One region of the Paenibacillus dendritiformis genome, then DNA from elsewhere that is predicted to be linked to it. Evidence: riboswitches for the same ligand, from Rfam matches in the RefSeq annotation. Region 1 holds a riboswitch; each other region holds the start of a gene.
What was found. Region 1 has a riboswitch for cyclic di-GMP ahead of L6439_RS00910 (anti-repressor SinI family protein). Riboswitches for the same ligand answer to the same signal wherever they lie in the genome.

Region 2: it holds a riboswitch for cyclic di-GMP, as region 1 does, so the genes downstream of both, L6439_RS04760 (4'-phosphopantetheinyl transferase family protein) here and L6439_RS00910 (anti-repressor SinI family protein) in region 1, are expected to answer to the same signal.
Region 3: it holds a riboswitch for cyclic di-GMP, as region 1 does, so the genes downstream of both, L6439_RS15060 (CAP domain-containing protein) here and L6439_RS00910 (anti-repressor SinI family protein) in region 1, are expected to answer to the same signal.
Region 4: it holds a riboswitch for cyclic di-GMP, as region 1 does, so the genes downstream of both, L6439_RS13425 (glycosyl hydrolase family 18 protein) here and L6439_RS00910 (anti-repressor SinI family protein) in region 1, are expected to answer to the same signal.

Annotation. Positions count from the first base shown of each region.
Region 1 covers NZ_AP025344.1:193,877-201,221, forward strand. The annotation lists gene L6439_RS00895 (peptidase) at 1-349, shown strand, start outside; gene L6439_RS00900 (lipopolysaccharide biosynthesis protein) at 366-1,928, shown strand; gene galE (UDP-glucose 4-epimerase GalE) at 1,928-2,956, shown strand; cyclic di-GMP riboswitch class II at 3,046-3,128, shown strand; gene L6439_RS00910 (anti-repressor SinI family protein) at 3,146-3,316, shown strand; gene L6439_RS00915 (helix-turn-helix domain-containing protein) at 3,439-3,774, opposite strand; gene L6439_RS00920 (ABC transporter ATP-binding protein) at 3,842-5,665, opposite strand; gene L6439_RS00925 (lasso peptide biosynthesis B2 protein) at 5,662-6,123, opposite strand; gene L6439_RS00930 (lasso peptide biosynthesis PqqD family chaperone) at 6,120-6,419, opposite strand; gene L6439_RS00935 (aldolase) at 6,416-7,345, opposite strand, start outside.
Region 2 covers NZ_AP025344.1:1,098,655-1,105,999, reverse strand. The annotation lists gene L6439_RS04765 (non-ribosomal peptide synthetase) at 1-4,219, opposite strand, end outside; gene L6439_RS04760 (4'-phosphopantetheinyl transferase family protein) at 4,226-4,939, opposite strand; cyclic di-GMP riboswitch class I at 5,028-5,117, opposite strand; gene L6439_RS04755 (helix-turn-helix domain-containing protein) at 5,237-5,707, shown strand; gene L6439_RS04750 (helix-turn-helix domain-containing protein) at 7,283-7,345, opposite strand, start outside.
Region 3 covers NZ_AP025344.1:3,424,968-3,432,312, forward strand. The annotation lists gene L6439_RS15055 (SLC13 family permease) at 1-1,820, shown strand, start outside; cyclic di-GMP riboswitch class I at 1,940-2,029, shown strand; gene L6439_RS15060 (CAP domain-containing protein) at 2,157-3,236, shown strand; gene L6439_RS15065 (SdrD B-like domain-containing protein) at 3,286-7,345, opposite strand, start outside.
Region 4 covers NZ_AP025344.1:3,065,050-3,072,394, reverse strand. The annotation lists gene L6439_RS13440 (helix-turn-helix domain-containing protein) at 1-1,206, opposite strand, end outside; gene L6439_RS13435 (hypothetical protein) at 1,249-1,584, opposite strand; gene fabG (3-oxoacyl-ACP reductase FabG) at 1,820-2,599, opposite strand; cyclic di-GMP riboswitch class I at 3,179-3,263, shown strand; gene L6439_RS13425 (glycosyl hydrolase family 18 protein) at 3,372-7,247, shown strand.

The sequences.
Region 1 (7,345 bases):
CGAGAAGTGCGTCAGAACGATCATGGGGATTGCGGCAGAGGGCCATGACCCGAATGACTACGGTTTTCCGGTTCCTGATGAGCTCTCCGGTTTTTTGAAGCGGTTTTTGAAGCGGGAGGTCAAGTTTTTCACGAATATCCAAATCGAACGGTTATGGAAGCCGATCCAGGAGCGCATGCGGGAGAATCCTGACAACGTGAAGGATCCGGATCTGCTGTCTTGGTTTCCGGATTACGATTTCGTGGCCCATCGAAGAAAAGAACGGTTCCGCTACCGTGTGACGCAATTTTTCCCGATCATCAGAAGGAAAGTGAGAACGGGTTTGCAGCAAATCCGTGAAACCAGGTAAAAGAGCAGGTACAGGGATGAGAATTCGCAATTCGCTTTATAACATTTTTTTTGGTCTGCTGGGGCAAGCCATTAGCACCATAATGGGTTTTATCGTTAGAACGGTTTTTATATGGACGCTTGGCGTTGAGTATCTGGGAGTGAGCGGCCTGTTCTCCGATGTGCTCATGCTCCTGTCTCTTGCCAATCTCGGTTTTGAGACCGCGATTATTTACAGCTTGTACCAACCTCTTGCCGATCGGGACGAGGCCAGGATAAAAGCTTTTATGCATTTATTTCGAAAAGCCTATCTGTTCATAGGTATGATTGTGCTCTTGCTGGGGCTTTCCCTGATTCCCTTTCTCGATGTTTTCATTCAGGGGGAAACGACGGTTTCTCATCTCGAACTCATCTATGTGTTATTTCTGCTCCATTCCGTGTCCACCTACTTCTTCGCTTATAAACAGGCCATTATTGTGGCCGACCAGCAGCAGCATGTGATATCGCGAATCCATAGTGTGTATGTCATTGCCATGAACACGATCCAAATCATCGTGCTTCTCTGTACGAAAAACTACATTCTATTCCTTGTGATCCAGATTGGAATGAGCGTTCTCAGAAACAAGTATATTTCCCGCGTGGCCGACCGAAAGTACGAATTCCTGAGGGAGCCGCTCAGTACTCCTCTGGACAAAGGAGAGAAGAAGACCTTTTTTCAAAATCTGCGCTCCCTGCTTATGTACAAAGTGAGCGGCGTTGTCATCAATGGGACGGATAATCTGATTATTGCGAACCTGTTTGGCGTCATATGGGTCGGACTGTATTCCAATTATTATTTGATTCTGACAACCTTAACTACGTTTCTCAGCTATTTCTTCTATTCTCTAACGGCCAGCGTAGGGAATTTGAACGCTACGGAGGATAAGGAGAAGAAGTTTTTCTTCTACTGTGTGTTACGCTTGGCCAACTTTTGGGTGTTCGGGCTTTGTGCCGTCTGTTTGTGGAACTTGCTCGATCCCGTGATTATTTTATGGCTCGGAGGTTCTTTTGTCCTCGGCAAGGAGACCTTGCTTGCGATCCTGCTCAATTTTTATACGACGGGGATGCAAAATGCTTCGACCATGTTCCGGGATACGACAGGCATGTTCCGAAGGGGAAGGTACAGCCCGTTGATCGCAGCGGCAATGAACATCGCATTATCGATTACGCTTGCACGCTTCATCGGGATGCCGGGAGTGTTCCTCGGAACGGTCATTAGCCGGTTGCTAACCTATTTTTGGGTTGATCCTTATTTGCTTCATAAGCACGTATTCTTTCAACCGCTGCGCCCTTATTTTACCCGTTACGCACTGCATGCCGCGTTAGTTCTTCTGGCGGCATCCTTCTGCGGCTGGATTGCAGGCTTGTTCACGCTGCCGCTGTTATGGGATATCGCCGTCAGGGTCCTGCTGTGCCTGACCGTAACGAACCTGATCTTCTATGCGTGCTTTCGCAAATCGAGGGAGTTTATCTACTTAACGAACATAGCCAAGGCGAATCTGGGAAAGCTGTCGATCCTTACTAAATTCAATCCGGTCATACGGAGAGAGGAGACAAGGTAATGGCCATTATGATCACGGGTGGCGCCGGTTATATCGGAAGCCATACTTGCGTAGAAATGCTGGAGGCGGGATATGAAATCGTCGTTCTTGACAATTTCTCCAACAGCCATCCGGAAGCGATTCGCCGGATCTCGGATATTACAGGCAAAGGATTTGCTTTTTATGAAGCGGATCTCCTCGACGAGCAACGCTTGAATCGGATATTCGAGGGACATCGCATCGATGCCGTGATCCATTTTGCCGGCCTGAAAGCGGTTGGGGAATCGGTTCAGGTGCCGCTTGATTACTACCATACGAATCTTACCAGCACGCTGGTTCTGTGCAGGGCGATGGCCAGGCATGGCGTGTATAAGCTGGTATTCAGCTCATCCGCCTCGGTATATGGGGCACCGGACTGTGTTCCCATTTCGGAGGAAGCCAGCCTTGGGGCGGTGAGTCCCTATGGAAGAACCAAACAAATGATTGAGCAAGTACTGCAGGATCTGGCTTCTTCTGACCCGAGATGGGGAATTTCCATTCTCAGATATTTCAATCCCGTCGGTGCACATAAAAGCGGAAAGATCGGAGAGAGCCCCAATGGGACGCCTAACAATTTAATGCCGTTTATTACGCAAGTCGCCGTAGGGAGATTGCCGTCGCTCAAAATATACGGCTCCGATTACCCTACAAAAGACGGAACGGGAATCCGAGATTATATTCATGTCGTGGATTTGGCGCAAGGCCATCTGAAAGCATTGGAGCATTTGGATCATACAAATGGGGTCGAATGTTATAACCTGGGTACGGGCCAGGGGGTTACGGTGCTGGAGATGATCCATTCCTTCGAGAAGGTGTCGGGGGTTCAGATTCCCTATGAAATCGTGGGGCGAAGACCGGGGGATGTCGCGATTTGCTATGCCGATCCGACCAAGTACCTATTGAACCTGGGATGGTTCCCGAAATACGGCATCATCGACATGTGTGAGGATAGCTGGAATTGGCAGGTTCATAATCCGCAAGGGTATTGCGAGAGGATCACGGCCGGGTAATCACCGAATTCGACAAAACTAGTGCTCCAGAGACGACATACTATGACACCATGAAACGTCAAATGTCGTGTATAATGCTACTTAATAAGTATATATTAGGAAACGATGAAATGCGCTTTTGTCTGGGCACTTTAGGCGCGTGGAGTTAGTGGTGCAACCGGCCGAGTAAATTCGGGAGGCAATGCAATCATGGTTGAAGCGGTTCCAGGTAACAATGAACAATTGGACAAGGATTGGGTAGCTATTATCTTAACTGCACGACAAATGGGCCTTTCCATTGAGGACATTCGTAAACTTCTTCGCGATTTTCAGGCACAATCTAATCCCGAATGGCCGCTCCATGTCAATTCAGAAGCATAACTCGCGAGCGTTGACATTAGCGAAAAGAAATCTCCTTTGTTGAGGCGTGTTTACAGATAATGCGCGGTGGACTCAACAATCGGAGATTTCTTTATTCCTGGCTGCCTCAACGCTAGTGGGCATCACGACTCTTCGCGTGTTAGCTTCCACTTATTATATTCCAAAAATTCTTTGAATTGCTCTTTGCTTACGCCAGAAGCCATCGCTTCTTTTACAAGATTAGTCCATTCTTCGTCTAACGCCTCAGCTTCATTCGAGGCTTCTTTATCTTGCAGCAGCTCTTCAACCGAGACCCCAAGAATAACGCTAATCTTCTCCAGAAATTGAATGGAAGGATTCTGCTGAATTCCTCTTTCAATTGAGCTTAAATAGGATTTTGCGACACCGGCTCTTTCGGAGAGTTCTGACAGTGAGTAATTTTTCTTCCTTCGAAGGATTTGAATCCGTTCTCCGATCATGATTTAACCTCCGTGTATACATCTGCTTGTCCCTATTATATCCGATTTGTGCCACCTCCGAAAGCGGCTACAACGGATAGACGGAAACAGGATTCACCTCCTGATTTTGTAAGAGATTAACAAATATACTCTTTTTTTCTGAGAATAATGACAAAAAGGTTCCCTGTTCAACCAATTTCCCGTCATGCATAACTAAAATTTGTTCCGCGTTTTGGATGGTGGACAGCCTATGGGCAACCACAATGACCGTAATGCGCTCCTTCAACCGGTGCAAAGCGGTCAGAATCTTTTTTTCATTCTCCGTATCCAGTGCGCTTGTCGCCTCATCCAGGACAAGGATCGAAGGCTGGCGGATGATGGCTCTTGCCAGCACCAGCCGCTGCCGTTCCCCTCCTGACAGACGAATGCCCCGATCTCCAATGAGCGTCTCCAATTGGTGAGGAAGCTTGCGTACAAATTCAGCTGCCGAGGAGAAATCGAGCGCTTCCCACAGATCGTTCTCCGTGGCGCTCGGTTTAACCATCAACAGGTTTTCTCTTATGCTCGCATTATAGAGAAACGGATCCTGCGCCACATACCCGATGGAGCGTCTGTACGCGAGCAGATTTTCATTCGTGATCGCCATGCCATCCACGAGGATTTGACCGGATTCAGGCTGCATCAGGCCCATAAGGAGGTCGATCAACGTGCTCTTGCCGGCCCCTGATTTGCCAACGATAGCGGTCATCCCTTGGGCAGGAATATGAACGCTGATATTTTGCAAAGCATACACAGGCCGCTGCGGCTGATAACGAAACGAAAGATTTCTGACTTCGATTCCTTGCATAACGAACCAAGGGCCAGGTCCCTGAGCGGGCGATTCGGTAAGCGCGATCGCCTGATCTGCGGCCAACTGGCAGTCATGCTGCAATTGCTGAAGAGCCTTGAAGGCGGGGATGGTCGAAGCCAATTGTTCCAGCTTGGACTGGAGGCTGGTAAATCGCGGCCACAACCTGGCAAAGACCAGAATAACGATCAACAAAGACGGTCCCTCAGCCGGAAAAAAGCGAAATGACACAAAGATAAATCCGGCAATAAGCAGTGAGGACGATATTTTATACAACAGCTGGGAATTCAGCCTTAGCCGCACATAATCCAGCTGCTCTTGCATGGTTCCTTCGGTAAGCTGCTGGTGCCACTCCAAGCGGGAGGGTTCCAGGTTGTTGCTCTTTATATCTTTCATTCCCTGAAGCTGGTCAGTGATTCCCGCCAGATAAGCTTGGGCGAGCTTGGACGTATGGCTGCCGAGCTGCTTGGATTTGCGAATAAATCCGCGGGAAAGAAAGGCAAGCATGGCTCCGCAGGCAATCACGAACAGCGTTATCGTCGGTGAGATCCAGAAGGCGAAAATAATCTGAACGAGGGTAAACAAGGCAGATGTAATGAATTGGAGGAGCAGACTGATTCCCCCCAAGACTCTGGCGGTCTCGATCGTAAGGGCATTCACCAGATCGGAAGTTCTGCGGTGTAGGAAAAAAGACCATTGCGCTCTTAGAAGAGCGCTGTAATTCTCGTAACGCAGCTGTCGGCTGAAATGTTGCTCTATCTCGGCATTGCGGATCGTAACGGCCCGATGAATGAGGTTTTGAATGACGACAATCAGCAGGTAGACCGTGAGAATAATGGCTAGGGAAGAAGCCTGCGGCAAGCTGTGCAGGATGTTCAAAAACTGCAGCCTGTTCTCCCAAGCCGGCTCTGACAACAGAACGCCGCCAACCGTAAGCATGGGGATGAGCAGAAGAAATGTCATGCCTTCCAGGAGACTGCTGATCACCATGCCAATAATGTTGATGCTTAATCGTAACCCTGCCGTTTTATGAAGCCGCTTCATGTAAAGCGTAATCGAGTTCATAAGTCTGTCCCTGCGCTTTTCGCGAATTTCTCCACCACGACGAACTGCTTCATCATCTCGGCGCCGGTAATGTATATCGAGCCGCTGCGGAGCCAGGCGTGTGCGATCAGTTCGCCGTTTTTATTTTTCCCGGTCCCCAAATATAAAGTGCTGTTCAGGTTTCTTTTCTCAAGCATTTTCATGCCTGCTATCGCTCTTACCAAGCATTTGCTCTCCCAGAACGTGTGCCGGCTCGCGATATGGATCGCGCTCCGAATATGCTTCATGGTTTTTGTATCCGACGGATCATGGACTTCCGGCGTTTCCATGGATCGTCTCCCCAGCAGCGGCGAGATCTTCGCGAACGGAAAATACAAAAGAATGCGCGCCCACCCCAAATAAAGATAAGCTTCCGCAAATAAAAGGAATGTCTTCCGGTCGAACAAGCATAACCATATCCATCTTCTCAACCGGTTCATAGCCGCTTCACAAGCCTTATCAACCCTTCACGTTCCAAATCCGAGAGGAACAGGAGAATGTCTTCCTCGCATTCCGGCGGCTCTACCTCATAGTCGGATAAAATGGATCGAATAATATGTTCCGCCTTCACGGGCGTGACAAGCATGTCCCAGATCTCGCCGCCAAGCGTACCGAGATTATAGTATTTTCCCTTCTGGACGCTTAACATCACTTTTTCGCCGGCCATATCGCTAACGATATGGCCCTCGCATTGAACAAGCGTATCGACAGGGGCGATCGAATGAAGGTTGCTCATTGGTCATTCTCTCCTTGCCGGGTTATGTTTAAGATGACAGATGTCAGATCAAGCGCGCTGAATCCAACCATGGGGCGGTGCAGACGGTACATCCCGATCTGGTGAACGAAGGATGTCAGGGTCTTGAAGTGCCATTCCATCAATCCCAGCGGCTGCACCAACAAATTACGGTACGTATGGTGGAAGAGGACTCGTAAGCGATCCAACCCCTGGATCGGCGCACTATGAGTCGCTGCATCCCAGGGAACCAACTCAAAGATGCTTGCCAAAGGAAGAGGTTCATCATGAAAGTTGGACCCCGCGGGCACGGCAAATTTCGTATTACGCTCATAAAGCGGGGTGTAACTGGCATTGTCCATTCCCATGTGCTTCAATGTGTCCGCCCATAATTTTTGCTGAGGATAAGATGGAACAACCCAGGGAGAGCCTTGAGTCATCACGACGGGAATAACATCATCGCTAAGCAGCGGATATCCTTCGGACATCAGGTGCAAGGCCAAGGTGGATTTGCCCGCCCCGGAGTCGCCGATAATGGCATAGGCCTTCCCGTCAATAGCCACGGCGCTGCCGTGCAAAGGCATAATTTTGCGCTGCAGCAATAGAATGCCCATGCAAGTCCCCAGAATAAAAAGCCGAACCCAATCCTCTTCCGCCTGATCGAACGGAGAGACCAGAATGGAGGAGCCATCCTGTACCGCATATATAGCTGCCCCAGGTACCCGAAACATAACCGTACGGCCGTGATCCAGAATAGCCAAGTTGCCATAGGAATGAATGGTGCTGTTCCAGAGAGGCTGCAAGTCTGTCCGCCGTACCGTAATGTTGTCCATAGGCTCGCGCTCGCTAGCCTGAGGCAGTTCCGGTAATGCAAAGTCGCTCTCAATACGGAAGCCAAAAGCTTTATAATGGTCAGTCCTTACCGCTGC
Region 2 (7,345 bases), 900 kb from region 1:
GCTTGCCTGTCGATCCCGACGTGTACATCAGATAGGCGAGATCCTCCGCCTCATTCACGCTGTCCGGATCGATCGCCGCCCCTTCTTCATCGCTTGGGCCGTGCGCGGCCGCTTCGAACCCGACACGGGCGATATGCGGCGGGAGCTGCCCTGCCAGCGACCCGCTCGCAAGCACGAGCTTCGCGCCGCTGTCCTCCAGCAAGTAATCGACGCGATCCGCCGGATAATCCGGATCGATCGGGACATACGCGCCGCCCGCCTTCATAATGGCCAGAACGCCGACGATCATTTCCGCCGTCCGCTCGGTCAAGACGCCGACCGCCTGCTCCCGGCGGACGCCGCGGCGCCGCAGCTCATGAGCCAGCCGGTTCGCCTCCGCATTCAGCTCGGCATAGGTAAGCGAGCGCTGCGGATCGGTGACCGCCGTGCAATCCGGCGTGCGCCGCGCCTGCTCCTCGAACAGGCCGTGAATCGTCGCCTCGCGCGGATAGTCGGCTTGCGTCCGGTTGAACTCGGCGACGATCCGCTCCCGTTCCCTCGCCGTAATCATGTCCAGTTCGCCGATGAGGGCCTCCGGCTTCCGCACCGCCTCCTGCACGAGCTGCAGGAAGTGCCCCGCCAGCCGCTCGATGGTATCCCGGCGGAAGAGAGCCGTATTGTACTCGAAGTTCAGCAAGACGGCATCTTCCCGCTCCACGGCCTCCAGCGTCACGTCGAACTTCGAGGTGCCGTTATGATAAGGAATGGCCTCGCAGGCCGCGCCGCCGAGCTCAAGCGTCGTATTGCCCATGTTCTGCATGACGAAGACCGTGTCGAATAGCGGGTTGCGGCTCATATCCCGCGGGTAGGACAGCCGGTCGACCAGTTTGTCCAGCGGATAGGTCTGGTATTCATACGCCGCCAGCAAGCTCTCCTTCAGCTCGGCCAGATAGTCCGCGAAGGATTTGCCCCCTTCCGGATAGCTGCGAATCGGCAGCGTGTTGACGAACATGCCCATCATCCGCTCCAGATCGGGATGCGTCCGGGCCGCGACGGCGCAGCCGACGATAATATCCTCCTTGTCCGCATAAGCGGCCAGCAGCAGATTGTACACGGCGAGCAGCGCCATGTAGAGCGTCGTCCCCCGTTCCGAAGCCAGCTTCTTCAGCGCGGCGGCATCGGCGGCCGGCAGCGCCGCCCGGACGATATCTCCCGCGAAGGTCTGCATCGGCGGCCGCGGGAAGTCGGTCGGAAGCTCCAGCACCGGCAGCTCGCCTTCCAGCATCCGCAGCCAATACGCCTCTCCCGCTTCCTGCTCCCGAAGTTCCCGCTCCGCCTGCCATTCGGCGTAGTCTTTGTAATGCAGCGTCTGCGCCGGAAGCTCCCGGCCCGCATACAGAGCGGCCAATTCCTCGGTCAGGAGGCTCAGCGAGGTGCCATCGAAGACGATATGATGAACGTCAAGCAGCAGCGCCGCCTCGCCTTCCGCGAACCGGATCCAGGCCGCCCGCAGCAGCGGCGCCTCCTCCATTCGGAACGGCCGCAGGAACGAGGCGGCCGCCTCCTGTGCCGTGCGGCCATCGGCCTCCAGCCGCTGCATAGCGAAGTCGACGGCCGGATGCACCCGCTGCACGACTTCGCCGTCCTCCCAATGGAAGGATGTCCGCAGCGCCTCATGGCGCTCCACCAGCTTCCGGAGGGCCCGCTCCAGCCGCTCTGGTTCGCAATCTCCCGGCAGGCGATAGAGGAGCGGCACATGGTACGCCATGCCGATATCTGCCCGCTGCTGCAAGGCGTACATCCGCTGCTGAGCCGGGGCGAGCCGGTAATGCGGCTTGTCCGGCGCAGACTCGATCGCTTCGAAGCCGCCCTGCTCCAGCTGGGCGATTAGCGAGGCGAGCGAGCGGATATACGGCATCTCGAACAGCAGCTTGAAGGAGATGTTCACCTGGAACGTCTCATAGATTCGCGCCTGCAATTGAGCGACCTTGAGCGAGTGTCCGCCCAGCTCGAAGAAATGATCGTCGATGCCGATCGGCTCGATGCCAAGCAGTTCCTCCCAGATAGCCGCCAGCTTGCGCTCCGTCCCGTTCGTCGGGGCCGCGTAATGGATCGCCGCCCGCTCTTGCCGCTCAGGCCGCGGCAGCTTGGCCCGGTCGATTTTGCCGTTGATCGTGAGCGGCATCCGCTCCAGGAACATGAAATAGCCGGGAACCATATATTCCGGCAGCTGCTGCGCCAGATACGCTCTCAGCCCGGCCGCGTCCAGCCCGCCTTCCGCGACGACGTAGGCGCATAACGCCTTCTGGCCCGGGGCTTCCTCGAAGTCGGCGACGAGCGTCTCTTTCACCTGGCTATGGCTGTGAATGCGGGCTTCAATCTCGCCGAGCTCCATCCGGTAGCCGCGAATTTTGACCTGATGGTCCTTGCGGCCGACGAACTCCAACTGGCCGTCTTCGCATAAGCGGACCAGATCCCCGGTCTTGTAGATTCGTTCCCCCGGCACGAACGGACTGTCGATGAACATTTTTTCCGTCAGATCGTCACGGTTCAAATAACCGCGGGCCACGCCGTCTCCGCCGACCCACAGCTCCCCGGTCGCCCCGGGCGGCTGCAGCTTGCCATGCGCATTGACGACATATATCGTCGAGTTCCCGATCGGCGTGCCGATCGGAATCGGGCCCTCCCGCTCTTCCTTCAGCTCATAGCAAGTCGAGAAGGTCGTATTTTCCGTCGGACCGTAGATGTTCGACAGCCGAATCGGCGCGCACTCCTGCGCAGCCCGGTAGAAATGCTTCGGGGACATCAGCTCGCCGCCGACGAACAACTGGCGCACCGGCTTGAAGATGGCCGGATTGCGGTCAACGAGCTGGAGGAACAACGCCGTCGTCAGGAACATCGTCGTGACGCCGAAGCGGCGCAGCGCTTCATCCAATTGACGGCTGTCCAATATCGTCGTCTTATCGACCAGCACGAGGCCGATGCCATTCAAGAGGGAGCCCCAGATTTCAAAAGTGGACGCATCAAAGACGAGCGACCCGGTCTGCAACATCCGATCTCCGGGCTGGAAGCTCACGTAATTCGTGTTTTTGACGAGACGGACCACGTTGCGATGAGTCACCATGACCCCCTTCGGTCTGCCGGTCGATCCCGACGTGTAGATAATGTAAATCAGGTCCTCCGCGCTCCCGGCCGGCTCCGGGTTATGGCCCGGCTGATCGGCCCAAGCCGTCGCCTCCAACGGCACCTGCACCGCATCCGCCGGCAAGCGTCCGGACAGTCCGGCGCTCGTCAGCACGAGCCGGGCCCCGCTGTCTTCCAGCAAATATTGAATCCGATCCTGCGGATGATCCGGATCGATAGGGACGTACGCGCCCCCGGCCTTAATGATCGCGAGAATTCCGATGACCATCTCCGCCGTCCGCTCGGCGAGTATGCCGACGGCTTGCTCGCGCGCGACCCCTTGCGCACGCAAATAATGAGCAAGCCGGTTCGCCGTTTCGTTCAATTCCTTGTATGTAAATTGGCGGCCTTCTTCGATGATGGCCGGTTCGTCAGGAGTGCGGGCCGCCTGCTCCTCGAACAGGGACGGCACCGTCCGGTCCTTCGGATAAGGATACTGTGTCCGGTTATGCCTCTCGATGTAGCGCCGGATTTCCTCCTTCGTCAGAAGATCCCACTCTCCGATCGGCTTGTCCGGGGCTTGCGCCGCCTCCCTCAGCATCTGGTTCAACTGTTGGCCCATCCGTGTGGCGGCATCCAGGCTGAAGCGCTCCGGCCGATAATAAATCGTAAATAAAAACGGGCCAAGAAATGCCGCTTCCCGCCCCAAAATCCGGGCATGCAGGTCCCCGTCCGAAATCTCGGCTCTCGTCTTGCCCGGCACCTCGGCATCCTGGCACCAGCAGCATGTGGTAATGTCGCCGCTTGCGCCCGAATCCTCCCCGCCGGTCTGCAGTTGGCCGCACAGCGCCTCCGCCGCGCTCCACAGCGTCTCCTCCGGACGAACCGCCACCAGCACGCCGTCCCGGCTCCGGCTGGCCATCGCAAGAAGAACGACTTCCTCTGCGTTATGGTACCGCGCAACCAGACCGCTCCATGCCACGCCCACTGCAGCCTCCAATGTGACCGAACGGGTGCGTGTCAGCTGTTCCAGACCATCCACGATGGCGGAAGGAATCTCGAATGTATGGGCGTCATAGCCCGTAAGCTGTTCGGTTGTAAATGGAATGGCAGACAAATTGATTCAGCTCCTTCTCATTGACGAACAATAGGGTTGGAACCTATCCAATAATTGTTCCAATGTCCAATGCTCTATGGGCGCAATCTTGGAATCGACACCGCATGCCGTCACACAATACCCGGCATCCAGACCCTCCATTCGGGTAAAGACATATCCCCGCGCATGCCAGACGGACGGAAGCCGCCACGGGTGAACTCCGTCCGGCAGGATCTCCAGTTCATCCAGCGGACCGTATCGTCCGGTTCCGCGGGCTTTGAGATAGCTCTGCTTGGCCGTCCACAGCCAATGGAGAAAGCGGGCGCGCGCATCCGCGTCCAGGCCGGAAGCGATCCGGTATTCCCGGGACGTGCATAACAAACGCGCCTCCTCTGGCTTCATAGGCCTGATCCGCTCGATATCGATGCCGACCTCGCAGCGATCGATCGCCGTCACGATCCAGCAACCCGAACGCGATATATTGAAAAATAGGGAACTGCCTGGGGCCATATACGGCTTGCCGAACCGGTTCCGGATGAATGCGATCTCGTCATTCCTCCTCCCGGTCAGACGGCAAATCTGACAGCGGGCGAGAACTTCGGCGATAACCATGAGATGACGATCCGCACGCCGGCTCAGTCTCGCGTAACGCTCCTGCCGTTCGGCAGACAGGAAGGGAACAAGACGTTGAACCAGGCGATCGTCGGTATGGTGGTCCCAGCGGAGAGCAGCAATCTTCATAGGCTTCAACATCCTCTATAGAAAGAAAAAAGGCTACTTCCAGCAATAGCCTCATCACCATAAAGAACGTGAATGGTCCCCTATTCAACATGGCAACCCGGCCGCCATAGCTCCATGAAGGAGAGTTAGGCCCGAGGCTTTGCGTCCTTGCCTTTCGACAAGTTTGCCTTTATCAAGTTTTGTTGTATGTAAACGGTACGGTTGCTTCTCTCTCCGCGGCAGTAGCTCTCTCTGTATAGCGTCATGCTTCAATACCCATACTACGAATAAAAATATAGATACGAGCGTGAGCCGATAATGCGAAAACTGTTGATTACGAACCGTCATGGATGGAATATTTATTCCTTGAACCGCTTGACGTCCACCATCCAAGATCCGAAGCAGCGGAGCAAGGTGGAGGCCGTCCGTCTTGTCATGTCCGGACACACTGCCAAGGATGTCGCGAAGCAGTTGGGCATTCACCGCCAGACGGTATCGAACTATGTAAAAATTTTCAACGACGGCGGCATCGAACAACTGCTATCCAATGTTGCATCTCCCGGGAAGCCAAGAATACTCACCCCTCAGCAGGAAGAAGAACTGATCGGCATCATCAGCAGCCGCATGCCTTCTCCCGGCTCATCGACAGGCTGGTCGATGCGCGATATCCAGGATCTGCTCGAGAAGCATTTCCAGGTGCAAATGACGCGGACGGGCGTTCGGGATATGCTTCGCAGATTAGGTCTTAAGTACACCTCTCGCGGTTATGTGCTCCATCGTACCGAATAGCTCCTTCTCAGGCTCTATTCAGAATATCGGCAAATATATGTCGATTGATTAACGCCACCCCTTAATAATACGGAGCAAAATTCGACATTGCAACTCAGTATATGTCACTTTTTGATGAAAAAGAGAATAAAACGTAATAGGTAAATAGAATTATATACCTGTTGAGGATCATGATAAATAAGTCTCATTCGAAAGAAAAAGCAGAGATAAGAGAGAGAAATCATTCTGCGGAGACCGCGTGGCTGCGGGGTGTTTTAGGGTTACGTTCTGGCCTTACGGTATCGTTCTGGGGGATTGCATAACAGTGGGGTTAAGGGGCTTCTGTATGTAAACATATGTAATTAAAATTTTTATGAATGTTCCCCCTGACTTTCGTTGTAATAACCCAAGGAATGAATTCTTTCTTTGCTGTCTATGTGTGGGGGGGAAACCCAACAGCCGGGCCTTTGTAAGCTGAAGATATTAAGGCGCTTGATTTAAAAATACAGAATGATCGATGGATCCTCTTCCGGCTGCTTGACTCTCGTTGCTACCTGTTCTCCATATTTCTCATTAATCCAGTTTGGGAAATCCTTATTTCCGATACAAATTACGTAATAAGTATTGATTACTTTGCCATCTACTATTTCTTCGCGATACTCTTTTATAGGGTGATCCTCACTACATTCATGCACCATCTGTCGAACTCATTCTGTAATTTTTTGATCTGAAGAGCAACGTCATCTCTGCAATCCAAATATAGTGTCCCCGGGGTTCGCTCACTTCCGAAACGTACCTCAACGATCATATTTTTCCTCCTTATCAAATATTGGCTTATGGCCAGAAACCATATCTGGATATATTTTACATACTAACTCTGCTGGCTGCAAGTTAGTAATAAGGCTGCATAGATTTCAAGTTGTTGAGAAAGTCCGAGGGATTTTGTGGCACTTTATTTTTTGTGTGGTGGATCTCGTCTCTCAGTAGAAAAAAATCGGTTTAATACGCTATGGGTGCCAAGTTTTGAATAGGGAAATGGACAATCTCCACCCCTTCGTGAAAATCAGGGGTTTTCCAACGGCCTGAACACTGCACCATTTCCCTAGACACGCCTATTCGGTAAGCGAAATCTGCAAAACTGTACGATTTCTCCAGACACGCCTCTAAGCGAAATCCTGCGAAAATACAGCAATTCGATAGGGGCGACTTTACCAAAAAGGGAATCCTGCAACACGGCAGGAATTTCACCCGTATCGCTTCGACTTGAAGGAAAAGGGCCTAAAATGATGTAGATTGCAGCAATTCCCTCCACACGTTCAAGCCCTAGGAGGCAACGATGCCTCCAGGATTCGACGCGGTATCTTGGATCCCGTAAAATCAGGCCGTTGAGAAGCCTATAGAAATTTTCTCCACTTCTCAATAAGCTCTTTTAACATATCCCCTTTTATCAAGCGGGCCGGGCATCCTATGTCATTCTTCATAAAATCTGCAACTTTTCAAAGACAGATTCAATCAAGCGTGCGTATTTACTTTCACAAAGAAAAAGGAAAGCATCGCCAATGGCGCGCTTCCCCGCTCTCAATACTCATCGCTGCACTAGTTATTGTTCATTCTCCGATCGAACGTCTCCAGCATGTCCTTCGCAATCCGGTGTACCAG
Region 3 (7,345 bases), 3.2 Mb from region 1:
TCTTCATGACGGGAAAGATCCGATCGGATCTGGTCGCCATCTGCTCCTTGATCCTGCTTGTCCTGCTTGGAATATTGACGCCGAACGAAGCGTTGTCCGGCTTTTCCAATTCCGTCGTCATCATGATGATCGGCTTGTTCATCGTCGGAGGCGGGATATTCCAGACGGGGCTCGCCAAAGTGGCCAGCGGCAAGATGCTTCAACTCGCAGGCCACAGCGAGACGCGCCTGTTGATGACCGTTATCCTGGCGACCTCGCTGATCGGCGCCTTCGTCAGCAATACCGGCACCGTCGCCGTCATGCTGCCCATCGTCGTCAGTCTGGCTGCCAGCGCCAACATCAGCCCGGGACGCCTGTTGATGCCGATTGCGTTCGCGAGCAGCATGGGCGGCATGCTGACCTTAATCGGGACGCCGCCCAACCTGGTCATCAGCGAGACGCTCGCCCAAGCGGGATTCGATGAACTGTCCTTCTTCTCCTTCACGCCAATCGGAATCGTATGCCTCCTCCTTGGCACCGGTTTTTTGCTCCTTCTGAGCAGGTTGCTTCCGAAGGGAGAAGGCGAAGGCCGCGGCCGGCGGAACGGGCGATCGCTGCATGAGCTTGCCCGCCAGTATCAGCTGTCTCAGAATCTGTACCGCGTGCAAGCCGGGGAGGAAGCGACGATTGTGTCCCGTTCCCTCCAGGAGCTCGATATTCCGAACCGTTATCAGGTTCATATTATCGAGATTCGCCGCCGGACATCGAACAAGAACCCGTTCTTCAAGACGATCAATCAAGAGATAGCCGGCCCGGCGACCGTCATTCAGGACCGAGATATTTTGTATGTATACGGTCCATTCGAGCGCGTGCAAGACTTCGCCGAAGCATGCGGGCTTCAACTGCTTGACCGTCAGACCGCCGAGATCGATCAAGCCGCCGAGCCGAATACCGAGCGGTACGCTTCAGATCAGATCGGCATCGCCGAGGTGCTGCTGCCGCCGAATTCCCCGCTGCTCAATCAGCAGGTGAAGCAGTTGGGGTTCCGCGAGAAATATCAGCTCAATATATTGGCGATTCAGCGCAAAGGAGAGTACTTGCTGAATCAGCTCAAAGACGAGAAAATCCGATTCGGGGACGCCCTGCTCGTTCAAGGGACGTGGAAGAGCATCGCCCGGCTCTCAAAGGAAGAGTCGGAAGTCGTCGTCGTCGGCCAGCCGCTGGAGACGGCTGCCGAGATGCCGATGAACCATAAAGCGCCGCTCGCGGCCGGCATCATGCTGTTCATGATCGCGCTGCTCATCCTGGAGATATTTCCGGCCGTCATCTCCGTCATGATCGCGGCCGTCCTTATGGTTGCCACGGGGTGTCTTCGCGGTATGGAGTCCGCCTACAAGACGATTAATTGGGAGAGCATCGTCCTCATTGGCGGCATGATTCCGATGTCGATCGCGATCGAGAAGACAGGCGCGGCTGCCTTGCTGTCGCAGAAGCTCGTGCTGACCCTCGGGAGTATCGGACCGTTCGCCTTGCTCGCAGGCATCTATTTTACGACGTCGCTTCTCACGCTGTTCATCAGCAATACCGCCTGCGCTGTCCTGGTCGCTCCGATCGCGATGACGGCCGCGATGCAGTTGGGCGTCAACCCGCATCCGTATCTGTTCGCCGTCGCGATTGCGGCCAGCATGTGCTTCGCCGTCCCGTTCTCGACCCCGCCCAACGCGTTGGTCATGTCGGCCGGCAAATATTCTTTCATGGACTATATCCGGGTCGGATTGCCGCTTCAGCTGCTGCTTGGCATTGCCATGGTGGCGCTGCTGCCGCTCTTTTTTCCGTTTTAAAATCTAGCAAACGGTCTTTCATTTCGACAATCTTCTATTTTCAGCAGCAAAAAAGGATAAATTGTATGTACGTTCCATCTAAAAGATGATAGAATAAAAATAGAATAGATACGCTAAAAATGGATAAATGGCAAACCCTAGCGAAAGCAGGGGACGCAAAGCCACGGGTCTAAGGCATGCACGCATGCGATGATAGCCGGGTTGCCCTAATTGCGACAGCTGTTGCGTCTTTTTGGCGCCGCCTTTAGGGTGGCGCTTTTTTGATTTCCATGAGCGCCCCCGTCTATCATCTCATTCTAGCGTAGATCCAATTCGATATAGAATGGGGAGATAGCTATGGGTACACATCGATATACGACCGAACACAACCCTGACTCAGCCATAATCAGACAACATACACGAACAGCGAGACGGCATGTATCCGCACTCTTCTGCGCTGTAATGGCTATCGGACTCTTCCTGACCCTTTCACTCGCCACTGCGGAAGCGGACAGCATTCCGGCAGCGGACGGGGCGCTGCGCACCGCTCCAGTAGCCGCCGGAGCCAGCGCGATGAGCGGCACGGAATTCAAGCTTCAAGGCATCTCAATCGGGATGAATGAATCGGAGTTGCTCGGTATTCTCGGAGAACCCGCGCGCAAAGATCTTAGCGAATACAATTTCGAATGGTACATATACAATCAGAATTACCAACGTTATATCCAGGTCGGCGTGCAGCAGGGCAAAGTGGTTGCCCTGTATACGAACGCCCAGGACTGGACGTCCGCGAGCGGAATCGGCTTCGGATCGACGAGGCAAGAAGCAGAAGCCGCTTACGGCTCCCCGCTTGCGAGTGTCAAGAAAGGAAATACGATTTATAAGTTCAAGGACAACGGCGGAGAATACACCATGCATCAGGTCGGCGGTGCGTATGCCACACTGTTTTACGATCTGAGCCGAAAAAATACGGTTACCTCGATCCAGGTTATCGATCAGAACGTCGAGTTGTCGCTCAAAGGCTTTTACGGCAAGCCAAGCGAACGATTGCGGGAAAGCTTTGAGCGCGAAGTGCTGGATTTGACCAATGCCGTCCGGGTTCGCGAAGGTAAAAAACCGCTTGAGTGGAACGACAAGATTGCGGTAACGGCGCGAAAGCATAGCGCAGACATGATGAAGCGCAGCTTCTTCTCGCACGACAATCCCGCTGGCCAGTCTCCATTCGATCGGATGAAGCAAGACGGCATCACTTACAAGGCGGCTGGAGAAAATATTGCCGCCGGACAAACAAGCGCCATCTTCGCCCACGAGAACTGGATGAATTCAAGCGGGCACCGCAAAAACATTTTAGGCGATTTCGAGCGCCTTGGCGTCGGAGTCTCCTTCGGCGGTCCGTATCAAGCTTACTATACACAAAACTTCTTCACGCCGAGCCGCTAGGATTACAAGAAAACCGCCGCCTCTTGCACAGGCGGCGGCTAGCATAGCTCTACTCGTTATGTTTCATTCTTTTGCGCGACAGCCACATGACCAATGCGGCAGCGCAGAACAACAGGCCAATCCAAGAAGCCAGCGGCGATTTCTCGCCCGTTGCCGGCAGCATCGGTCCAGCCGAATGATCAGGCTTCTTGCGATCTGCCGGCCGGTTCGCAGGAAGTTCCTTCGAGCCTGGTTGCTCTTCCGTTCCCGGCTCCTCTTCCGTGCCCGGTGTGCCTGGAACGGTTTCTCCCGGTTCGCTTTCACCCGGATCGGTCTCACCGCCGACTACCGTGTCCGGTCCTTCCACGATTGTGCCAGGGACCGTCTCTCTGTTGTCAGGCGGATTCGTGCCCGGAGTGGTACCGCCGGAACCCGGATCTGTCGTTCCGCCACCGTCTGAACCCGGACTTTCCGGATCAGGGCGTTCCGGCTCCGGCTTGCCGCCGGACTTGACCAGACCCGCGTCAATGGTCAGATTCCGCTCCCCGTGACCGAGCATAATAACATCCGTCCAGCCGTCGGCATTGGCTTTGGAATTGCGCGCCGGGTCGTTTCCGGCTCCCTTGATCGTGAACTTGTAACCATCCGGCAGTTCAAAATGAACGATGTAGGTTCCGGCGGACAAGTTGTCGAATAAATAGTAGCCATCATACACGGCCTCGGTTACGGATGGCCCGTATACATCCCCTGTTACCGTGCCCCCGTATGTGGTATCCGTTACCGTCTTGTATACGGATTGGGTCACGGTCGTCGCCAACAGTTCACGGTTGCTGTTGTACAGTTTGACCGTCACGCCGTTCAAGCCAACCTCGTCTTCATCCTGAATGCCGTTGCCATTCTTGTCAATCCAGACATAATCGCCAAGCGCACCCGTTCCTGGCGCTTCCGGCAGCGGGATAAGCCCGGCATCGATATTCTGGTTCTTCTCGCCGTGCGCAAGCTCAATCACATCGGTGCGGCCATCGTCGCGGGTGACGTCGGAATCTTTGCCGCGATCGTCGCCCTGGTGCGGTATCGTCCATTTATGGCCGTTCGGCAGGATGAACTTCACGACATATTTCCCGGCCGGCAGCTCCGTGAACAGATAATATCCTGGCTTGCCGTTTTTGTTGTCCGTCGTGGTGCGTTTTAGCAAGCTGCCGTTGTCATCGTACAGCTCCACCTTCACGCCATTCAGGCCAATCTCGTCTTCATCCTGGATGCCGTTGCCGTTCTTGTCAATCCAGACATAATCCCCGATTTCCCCCGTCTCCGGCATGACCGGCAGCGGGACGAGCCCGGCATCGATGTTGTGATTCTTCTCGCCGTCGCCCAGCACGATTTCATCCGTGTAGCCATCCTCGTTGATCACGTCGGAATCTTTGGCCGGATCATTGCCTTGATGCGGCTTCGTCCAGCTATATCCGTCCGGCAGAATAAACTTCACGACGTATTTGCCGGCAGGCAGATTCGTAAACAGATAGTACCCTGGCTTGCCGTCGAAATTGTCATTCGTGATCGTCTTGTTAAGCAGCTTGCCGTTGCTGTCGTACAGCTCAACCGTTACCCCGTTCTTTCCTTCTTCATCATCATCCTGAATGCCATTGCCGTTTTTGTCGATCCAGACGTAATCGCCGATTTCGCCTTTACGGCTATCTTTAATTTTTACGCCGACTTTTTTCGGCTCCGCCGGCAGCAGCGGACTTCCGTTATCTGCCCGCTTCGCCGTAAAGCCGAACGAGTTCCAGGCAATCTCGTTATCGCCGCTTGGAGCGCCGACCGGCGCGCTCATTTCCCATACGACTTCCTTGCTCTCCCCTGGCATCAGCACCAAGTCGTTATCGAGCACGAATTTGAGCGCCCGGACTGTCGTCAGATCCTCTGGCGGTTCAGCGGACCAGCTTCCGCCTTCCAGCGAGACGGATTCATCCGTGCTGTAATACACCGTCACCGCTTTCGGCGCGGTTACTTTTTCCGTCAAGACCGGACTCCATTTGCTTTCGCGCGGCGTCTTGTCAATGACTCCGGTATCGCCGATTCGAGGAAGGGCGTCCACAATCGTGACGTCTTTGACCCCAACGGTGCCTTTGTTCGTCACGACGACCTTATACTTGATTTTTCCGCCCGGCGTAACGGTTCCGGTATCCGGATATTTCGTCCAATTGTCTTCGTCCAAATCTCCCTGCACATATTTGACGGATTCGAGATTCGTCGCGGAGTTGACATGGATGTCTGCCCCGTCATATACATACCATTTGCCGTCTTTATAACGCTGCTGGACAAAATTATAGTAATTGTTCAAGTAATCATGTTCATCGGACGTGACTTCCACTTCATTATGAATCGTCCCCGTCGTTACCCCTGCGCTTACTTTCGCCTGGAAAGTCAGCTCGATCCACTGTCCCTTCTTCAGCGTCAGCGGACCATTGTCATCCCAATACCATGTGAGCGAAGTCGTTCCCTCCGGGCCTTGAGAATCCGACTTGAAGCGGGGTGGCGGCGGATTCACTCCTTCGCTGCCCGTTACTTGCACCGAATCGTCCACATACGCAAGCTCTTTCGGCAGCAAGTCGGTCACGATTGGATTGCGAAAATCCACATCGATCAAGTTCGGGTTGGTTACCCGAATCTTATAGGTGGCTGTCTCGCCCGGTTTCAATGCAGTGCTGGACGCCACTTGCTTATCCACCATAATCAGCGGGCGATCCTCAACGGCAAGCACCTTCACTCTGGCGGCGTTTTCCTGCGGCTTGCCATTGAATAGATAGGTCATCACCGCATAGTTGACAATCTGCTTCCGGTCTTTAGGGCTTTTTTCGTTCTCGGGAAGACCATTTAATCTATCAATTTCAGGGAAGTTTCCTTCATACTCCTTGTACGGTATATCGGAAAATTTCCCAAAAACGTAGTCCTCAAGCTGACGATATTCCCCTGTCTTCTTGTACTGGACTTCCAGCTCGCTTTTTTGCTGGAAATCAATCGGAACATCGCCGAACACGAGGCGGATCCCTCTCACATTCTTGCCGTCGGCCTTCAATACTCGCGGCTCGGCATTCGCGGGGATCGTCTCCCACTGCTCCCAATCGCCTTCCGCCGGCTTTTCCTTGGCGGTGTACTGAATAACATACTCATCAATTCCCGCAAATCTCGCTGTTTGAACCTGAACAAATTCGAGGCCCTGCGGCGTCAAATCCTCCAGCTTGGCATTCTCCAGCCTCATATTCGTCTGGTTGGCGATATCTCCGATTCGATAGGAAATGGTTTGCCCCGTGATCAATTCCTTGGCGGAGCCTTCGTTGACGGATTTATAGATCCACAGATTGCCTGTCTGCGGCACATCGACAAACCCGTGCTTCGCTTCCGCCTCATCCGTGACAGGCTCGTTCTCTCCCACTGGCTTGAACGAGACTGCCGCCTGATTCACGACTTCTTTATCAGGCTTATCCTTCAAAATATCCTCGGGATACTTCACTTTCACGAAGATTTCTTTGTAGGACCCGTCTTGGCCCAGCTTGCCGATGTTCCAGGTAAGCTTCCCATTGTCATGAGCCGTATACTCGGGGCGCGTCGACAAGAGCTCGGCTTCCGCCGGCAGCATATCGGTGATCACGACGTCATCCAGATTCAGATTGCCATAGCCGTCCTTTTTCGTATCGGAGAACAGGATCCGGTATTCCACGGTGCCTCCGGGCTGCGGCTTCACATGAGCCACGGGTCGGTACTGTTCCTTTTTCAGCTCCCATGCGGCCGATGCTTCCGCTTTGACAGTCACTTCGTTCGACGGCTTGCCGTCCGGCGTCTGTTCGCTATGGAAGAGCGCCTGCGTCGTTGCCTCCGTCCCGTTCGGCGTCACATAATTCGGGAAGCGGACATTGACCTGCAGCGTTCCCGTCGATCCCGGCTCCAGCGCCTCCGCAAACGTAAACGTAACCGTCCCCGCAGCGGGATCATGCACCGCGGTTGCTCCGCCGCTGTTCACGACACCGGCATATTCGACTTCCTCCGGTATCGGGAGAACAATCTGCGCCCCGTCATACTGTTCCGTCGTGCTTGACACGCTGTATTCAATATCATAAGTAAATAATTGCCCC
Region 4 (7,345 bases), 2.9 Mb from region 1:
ATGACTACGTATAATCATGTTCAAACATTCCTTCTCTTTGATTGCATCGTTCACTTTTGAGTAGTAAAATGCTCCTTCCATCAGACGGCTAATGTGGGAATCGAAGTCGCCTATAGCTAAATAGTATTCGCTTTGAAGTCGTAAGTAATCAGCGTACTCGGAATAAGTCAACGGATTTCTTTTATCTATGATCGATAGGCTTACTTTGCTGCCTTCGATTACAACTTTAGCGCCTTCAAGGTTTCTTTGTTCCAAGTACAGTTGCAGGAGATGCTTGGTGGCGGGAAGGGCAAAGGCATCACTGCAAGTCTCGAGGAATGACCATAGCTGTTCAATGGCTTGAGCCGTATTGCCCTTCACCGCATTGAATAATGCTTCCATCAGGATGACATGCTCTTGTGAGTTCGGATAATTAAACTGTTTATACTGTAAAGAGTACATCTCAGCCTCTTTGTATTCCTTTAAGCCGAAATGCGCGTCTCTCAGCACGCCAAGCGCATATATTTTGTAAGGACTGTGACCGCTATCTTCAGCAAGTACTTTTTTGCAATGCTCGATGCTCTCATCATAAATTCTCAAATGATAAGCATGAACCCCTAATTTGTAGTGTAACTCAAGATGCTCCTCCTGCGGCAAGAAGCCGGCATAGTGAAGAATATACTTTCCGCTGTGGTACGTTTCCTTCAATCTGTTGAAATCATTTCGTTCAATTAGATAACGTTGATACATGCTTTTGGCTATGTAAGGCATGATTCCGTGGGAACGCGAGTAATCAAGGATGAGATCATACAATGAAAGCTTGATGCTGTCGTTATCAATGGAGCCGATATCACGATACAATTTCCCTACTAAATACAGGCTGTCTTCATTCGGTGACTCAAGAAACTTGGCGGCGATTTTGAGTATTAGCGAAGGATGTTCAAGTGTTTCTAGTTCGTTCTGTAAAATCGCGTACACAACTTCCGACTTGTGTCCAATTTCGATATATTGTTCAACGATTTCGTTATGGGGAATGTCTAATTCTGCAGCGATGGACAAGATGGATTGAAAATCAGGGCGCTTGACCTCACGGTTTTCAATTCTCGACAGGCTTCCTTTATCTACGCCGACCGCTTCCTGAAGCTTCGACAGACTCATTTCCTTCTTCTGCCGATAGTGCTTGATTAGCTCCCCCAAGCTCTTGGGCTTCGCGGCAACGGAACTCACAGACTCACTCTCCTTTGGCAGCGCAAATCCGCCGCCCGCATTTTACCATCCTGAATGCATATCACAAAAAATCGTTTTGTCAAAATATCCGCACTTCTCTATTTCTTCGATTTTGCGTTCAATCATCGCAAAGGCCGGATCTTGCGTATTTTTATGGGAAATTTCCTCTTCAAGAAGCATATCGAACAATAGGCCAGTGCCGCATCCCATATCGAGAATCCCTTCTTCGCCAAGGAATTTGCGGATGTAGCCGTACACGACCGAGTATCTGGCATATTCCGTGATGCCGGCCAGGCAGTCCCATACTTTGGAGCGGTATTCCTCATCCCATTGTTGTCGAGTGCTCTCAATAGAATCGGGTACATTCGTGCTTTCCATTCCGATTTCTCCCGGTCGCTTAGTAATGAAACGGAACTTTCATGTTACCAGTGAGCAAACAGAGAAATCATGGCTTGACGCAGCCTGATGCGGCATGATGGCAGAGAAATGCAGAACTGAGACTATTCAGGTTGAGTTCTAGATATTATGATAGTGCCGCAGTTATATTTTGTCAAATAATGTCTTGTAGCATAGGGTTATCCGGAATATCGATAATGTGTCTATGGTAAACGAATCAGACGTCCCCCATCGCTTCCAGGCTTTCCGGAATAATCTGACCGCCATCAACAATGATGGTCTGGCCCGTAATATAACCTGCCTCCTTCGAAGCCAAGAAGAGAGCGGCATAAGCGATATCTTCGACGCTACCGAGCCGCTTGAGCGGGATGGACGCCGACATCGACTCCAGATAATGGTCCCCAAGGCCTTCCAAGCCTTCCGTCATAATGTTGCCGGGCATGACGGCGTTAATGGTAATGCTGTAACGCGCGAGCTCGAGCGCCGCACTGCGCATGAATCCCAACTGAGCGGCTTTGCTTGCGCCGTAGTGCGACCATCCCGCATAACCGGTGGCCGGCCCCGTAATAGAAGAGGTAACAATGATTCGGCCGTATTCCGCTTTCTTCAGAAAGGGCAGGCAGGCTTGAAGGGAAAACAGCGTCCCGCGCGCGTTCGTGTTCATCACATGATCCCAATGCTCGCCGGTCATCTCCTCAATCGGCGCATTCGGAAAAATACCGGCATTGGCGCACAGCACGTCGATCCCCCCGAAAGTACCGGCCGTCTCGTTCGCAACCCGCTTCATCGACTCCAAATCTGCGACATCGCCTTCGAAGGCATGAGCAACGCCTCCGTTCTTCCGGATTTGCGCCGCGGTTTCCTCCGCTTTTGCGAGGCTGCGTGCGACGACTGAGACTTTCGCCCCATGTGAGGCGAAGGTTCTCGCAATTCCTTTGCCGATTCCTTTGCTGGCTCCGGTCACGACGACCGTCTTATCCTTCAGTGGCGTCAGCATACAAAACACTCCTATCGTCTATAAAAATAAGCTGCATCGTTTCCATTACATGGATTCAATGTAATCCTACTACAAATCCGGATGCGGAGACAACGCATGATAGATAGAAGTTTTCCAACCTAAGAATGTCATCATCACATATCCGCCACATTTGTGGCTCCAGACTGAATATAAGGATAGTTATATTCGGTTATAATTATGCGAACTCGGGCAGGTCAATCCACATCGAGATATCTCTCCGCCCCCTCCCTAAGTCCTATTTTCCCAAACTTTCCGGGTAGCATAAATATGTAAAAATCCATAGCAGGGATTGTCAAGAGAACGGCGCTATTACTGGAATGGTGCACATCATCATAGGACAGGGAATCACATTGCATCCCGTTATCGCATCCAATGTTGAACTTGATATGTTTCGAATGAGTAATAAAATCGGCCTATGTTCATATTTTCACAAACGGGCCGCATGCCCCATTAAATAAGCGTGAATTTCCTGTATATTAAACGGTGCAAACATGTATCGTTATACAAGATACAGGATAAAAAGTCATAATTAAAAATAAAAGCGTATGCATTTTTTCAGGTATTACTAGGCAAAGCTAGGGAAATCTAGTGACGCAAAGCTAAAGGGGCTAAGGAAGAAATTCTATGCCAGCCAGCTGCCGGCCAATAGCAACCACACTCTATTCGTCGTATGCGTTATTTTGCATGATTCCATCGCAAGTCCTCCCTAGCTGCCTATTAATATAATCTATTGATAGGAAGTGAATTACGGATGAAGATTAGGAGAAAGCAGAGTGCCCGAAGATTGTTCGCCATGACGGTAATGACCATCATGATGTTCGTCTCTTCCCTGGCGCCGGCTTATGCAGGAACGACTGTTCCCGCAGCAAAGGAACCTGATATCAAACAGGGCTCAGCACAGGAAATCCGGAATGTCATGTACTATGGCGATTGGTCGATCTGGGGAGGACAAGGGAACTTTTATCCCAAGGATATACCCGCCGATCAACTAACCCACTTGAACTATGCCTTCCTAGATTTTGATGCCCAAGGCAATCTCGTCTTTACGGACAAGGATGCGGCTGTCGGCGCGCCTGTCGGTCAGGATGGCGTACAATGGGACGCAGCCAATGCAGGCGTCCTCATCGCCCTGCAGCAATTGCGCGCCGAAAACCCGAATCTGAAAATCGGCATCTCTCTTGGCGGATGGTCGAAATCAGGCGACTTCTCCGTTGTGGCGGCCGATGCTGCGAAGCGGGCGAATTTGGTCCAGAATGTCATGAAATTCATTAAGTACACGAACATGGACTTCGTCGATGTGGACTGGGAGTTCCCGGCTGAAGTGCGACAACCTGATCTTGTCGATAATAAAAACGATGAAGGCACGAAATACGCCACCCCGGAGGATAAAAATAATTATATTTTGCTCCTGCAAGACTTCAAAAACGCCTTGAACCAACAAGGAGCCGAGCTTGGCAAAACGTACGAGCTGTCCGTTGCTCTTCCCGCTCCCAAGGCAAAAATTGATATCGGCATTGATGTGCCGAGGTTATTTAACATTGTAGACTTTGCCAATATCATGACTTATGACATGCGGGGCGCATGGGATGAAGTAAGCGGCCATCATACCGGTCTGTATCCGAATCCCAATGATCCGCTCACCGGCAACAATCTGTCCATCGACGAGAGCGTGAATTATTTGATTCAGCAAGGAGCCGAGCCGAATAAGATCGTCATCGGGGCAGCCTACTATACCCGCGGCTGGGATCAAGTGTCGCAAGGACCCGATCCGAATCATCCGGGACTATTCGGTCAAGCCGCATTATCCGCCAAGGATGCGGATCAGACTCCATCCCGCGGCGCGGTTGGCGAATCCCCTCTCGTCCTTGGGGACGGCGGCCGCCGAACTGGGATTTGGTCTTATCGCAATCTCGACAAGTTGAAGGCCACTTACCCGAATCTCACAGAATATTGGGATGATGCTGCCAAAGCTCCTTATCTGTATGATAAGACAAGCGGCGTATTCTACACCTATGACAATGAAAGATCCATTCAAGAGAAGACGAAATATGTGCTTGAGCGCGGCCTCGGCGGGGTCATTGCATGGATGGCTTCCAATGATGCCCCTACTGCGGACCCTGCCAAGCGTGACAAATTAACAAAGGCGACGAAAGAAGGCCTCTTCGGAAGCCTGCCGCTGCCGACACATGCAATCCAATATGCCAAGCTCGGTGTTACGGCAGATGTGAAACCGTATACGGAGCCTTGGGGCAACAATAAAGGGTATGAAGTTACGCTTGTCAACAACGAAGCTTTGACCGAATCGAATCAAGTGCTGAGAGCCGTGGAACGAGGCGCAAAAACGATTAAGCTGCCGAAGCTGTATATCAAGACAGATGGACCGTTGACTTCCGGCGATTATCTGGCTGGCTCCGTAACCTACGAAAATGGTTACACGGTCGTTGACCTGAAATCGGTCTATGATGCAAAAACAATAGAGCCGGGCGCTTCTTATGCGTTCAAACTTAAGGGAGATGCCCAGATGACAAGCATGGAGCTTGTTCAGCGGGTGTCGAATAACAGCCCGGAAATGAACAGACAACTCATTCTGGGCGATGAAGCTCCAAGCAAGAATCAACCGCCTGTATTGCATGGCGTGACCGATCTCACGCTTCGAGTCGGCGACATCTTCGATAAGCTCGCCGGGGTTACCGCTACGGACGCGGAAGACGGAGACGTAACGTCGCGTATTACCGTGACGGGGGAAGTAGACACGAATGTGGCCGGGAAGTACCAACTGACGTATTCCGTCACGGATTCGCAAGGCTTAACGGCCGAAAAAGAACGCATGATTACAGTGACCGAAGCGGTAGCTCCGGAGCATGACTTTGGGGCTGGCCAAGGAATCGAGTGGCCGAAGCAAGTCCATTCTCCGTTCATCGACATGGTTGCATGGGTGACCAAGCCGGGCTATTCCAACAATGGCGCCCCTAACCTTGCCCGAATTTCCGAGGATACCGGCGTGAAATTCTTTAATCTCGGCTTCATTCAGTCCATTTCGAAGGAAATCGTTGACGGTAAAGTGCAATGGGGCTGGGGAGGATACTCCGTACTGAATGAAAAGAATGCAGACAATGCCCAATATCAAGGAATCAAGCAGTCGATCCGGGAGCTGCGCGAGATGGGCGGAGATGTCGCGATCTCCCTTGGCGGTTTGAACGGCGTTACGTTCTGGGAAGTAACTCAAGACACAGATACGTTGTTCAATACGTATATGGAGCTTGTTCAAGGCTATGGACTGACCCGATTAGACCTCGACATTGAGGGCGGCGCCCAGAACAAAGCCCTGAATATCGCGAATGCGAAGGCGATTAAAAAGCTGCAAGACGCAACCGGAGTCGATATCGTATTGACGCTCCCTGTACTGCCAAGCGGTCTGACTTCCGTTCAATTGGATGTATTGGAGGCTTACCTGTCTGCCGGCGTGGATGTCAAAGTCGTGAACATCATGACGATGTGTTATGGCAGCGGAACGCTCCTGCCTGGCGAGAACTACGGTTCCGCTTCGCTGAGAGCCGTTGATTCGACGAAGAATCAAGTGAAGCAATACTACAAGCAGTATGCCAACACGGATCTAACCGATGAAGAGGCTTATGGAATAATTGGAACGACGCCATCAATCGGTTTTGAAGGCGCGGCTCATCCGATCTTTACGACAGAGTGGTCTCAATGGGTGGTTGATCATGCGATCGAGAAAGGGCTCGCGATGACCTCCTTCTGGTCGATGAACCGGGATGCGATGTTGGAAAATAATAGCGGCGTAACGGCGCAATATCAATTTACCGATATTTTCAAAGCATTCGGAAATGGCAGCATTCCGCCGGCAGCTTCAAAACCCGTGATTCATGGGGCAACGGATAAAACGATTTTCGTGGGCGAGGACTTCGATCCGATGGAAGGGGTTACCGCTGCGGATAAAATGGACGGCGACCTGACCGATCGCATCGTCATCGAAGGAACGGTTGATTCCTCTGCTCCGGGGGCATATCAGCTGGTGTACACCGTTGAGAACAGCCAAGGGCAGCAAGCGGTTGCGGAACGTACGGTCACCGTTGCAGAAAAGATCAATCACAAGCCTGTGATCCTTGGCGCAACGGATAAAACGATTCTCGTTGGCGATCACTTCGATCCGCGAGAAGGGATTACCGCTGCGGATGAAGAGGACGGCGACCTGACCGATCGCATCGCGATCGAAGGAACGGTTGATTCCTCTGTTCCGGGAACATATGAGTTGGTATACACTGTAGAAGACAATCAAGGCCTGCAAGCGTCTGCAAAGCGCCAGATTAACGTGATTGATGGACTTGCGGATACGTATGATCCGACGAAGATCTATTACGAAGGCGATTCGGTCATCTACAAAGGTGAGAAATACACGGCAAAATGGTGGGTGCAAGGCCAAGCGCCAGATACCTCGCAAGCCTGGCAAAAAGAAGTGATTCCAAATGAAGACGGCAGTGTGGATTACGTGCCAGGCAATGTCTATGTAGGAGGCGACTTGGTTCGCTATGAAGGCAAGCTCTACCAAGCCAAGTGGTGGACACAGAGCATTCCGGGAAGCGATGACTCCTGGAAGCTGGTAGAATAATAAGAAGACGAAGCTGTATGTACCGGGACTGGCCTGCATGGGCCGGTCCCTTCCGCTTGCCACGAACCGAAAATGAAACGGGGCTGGCCCGCCTCGAG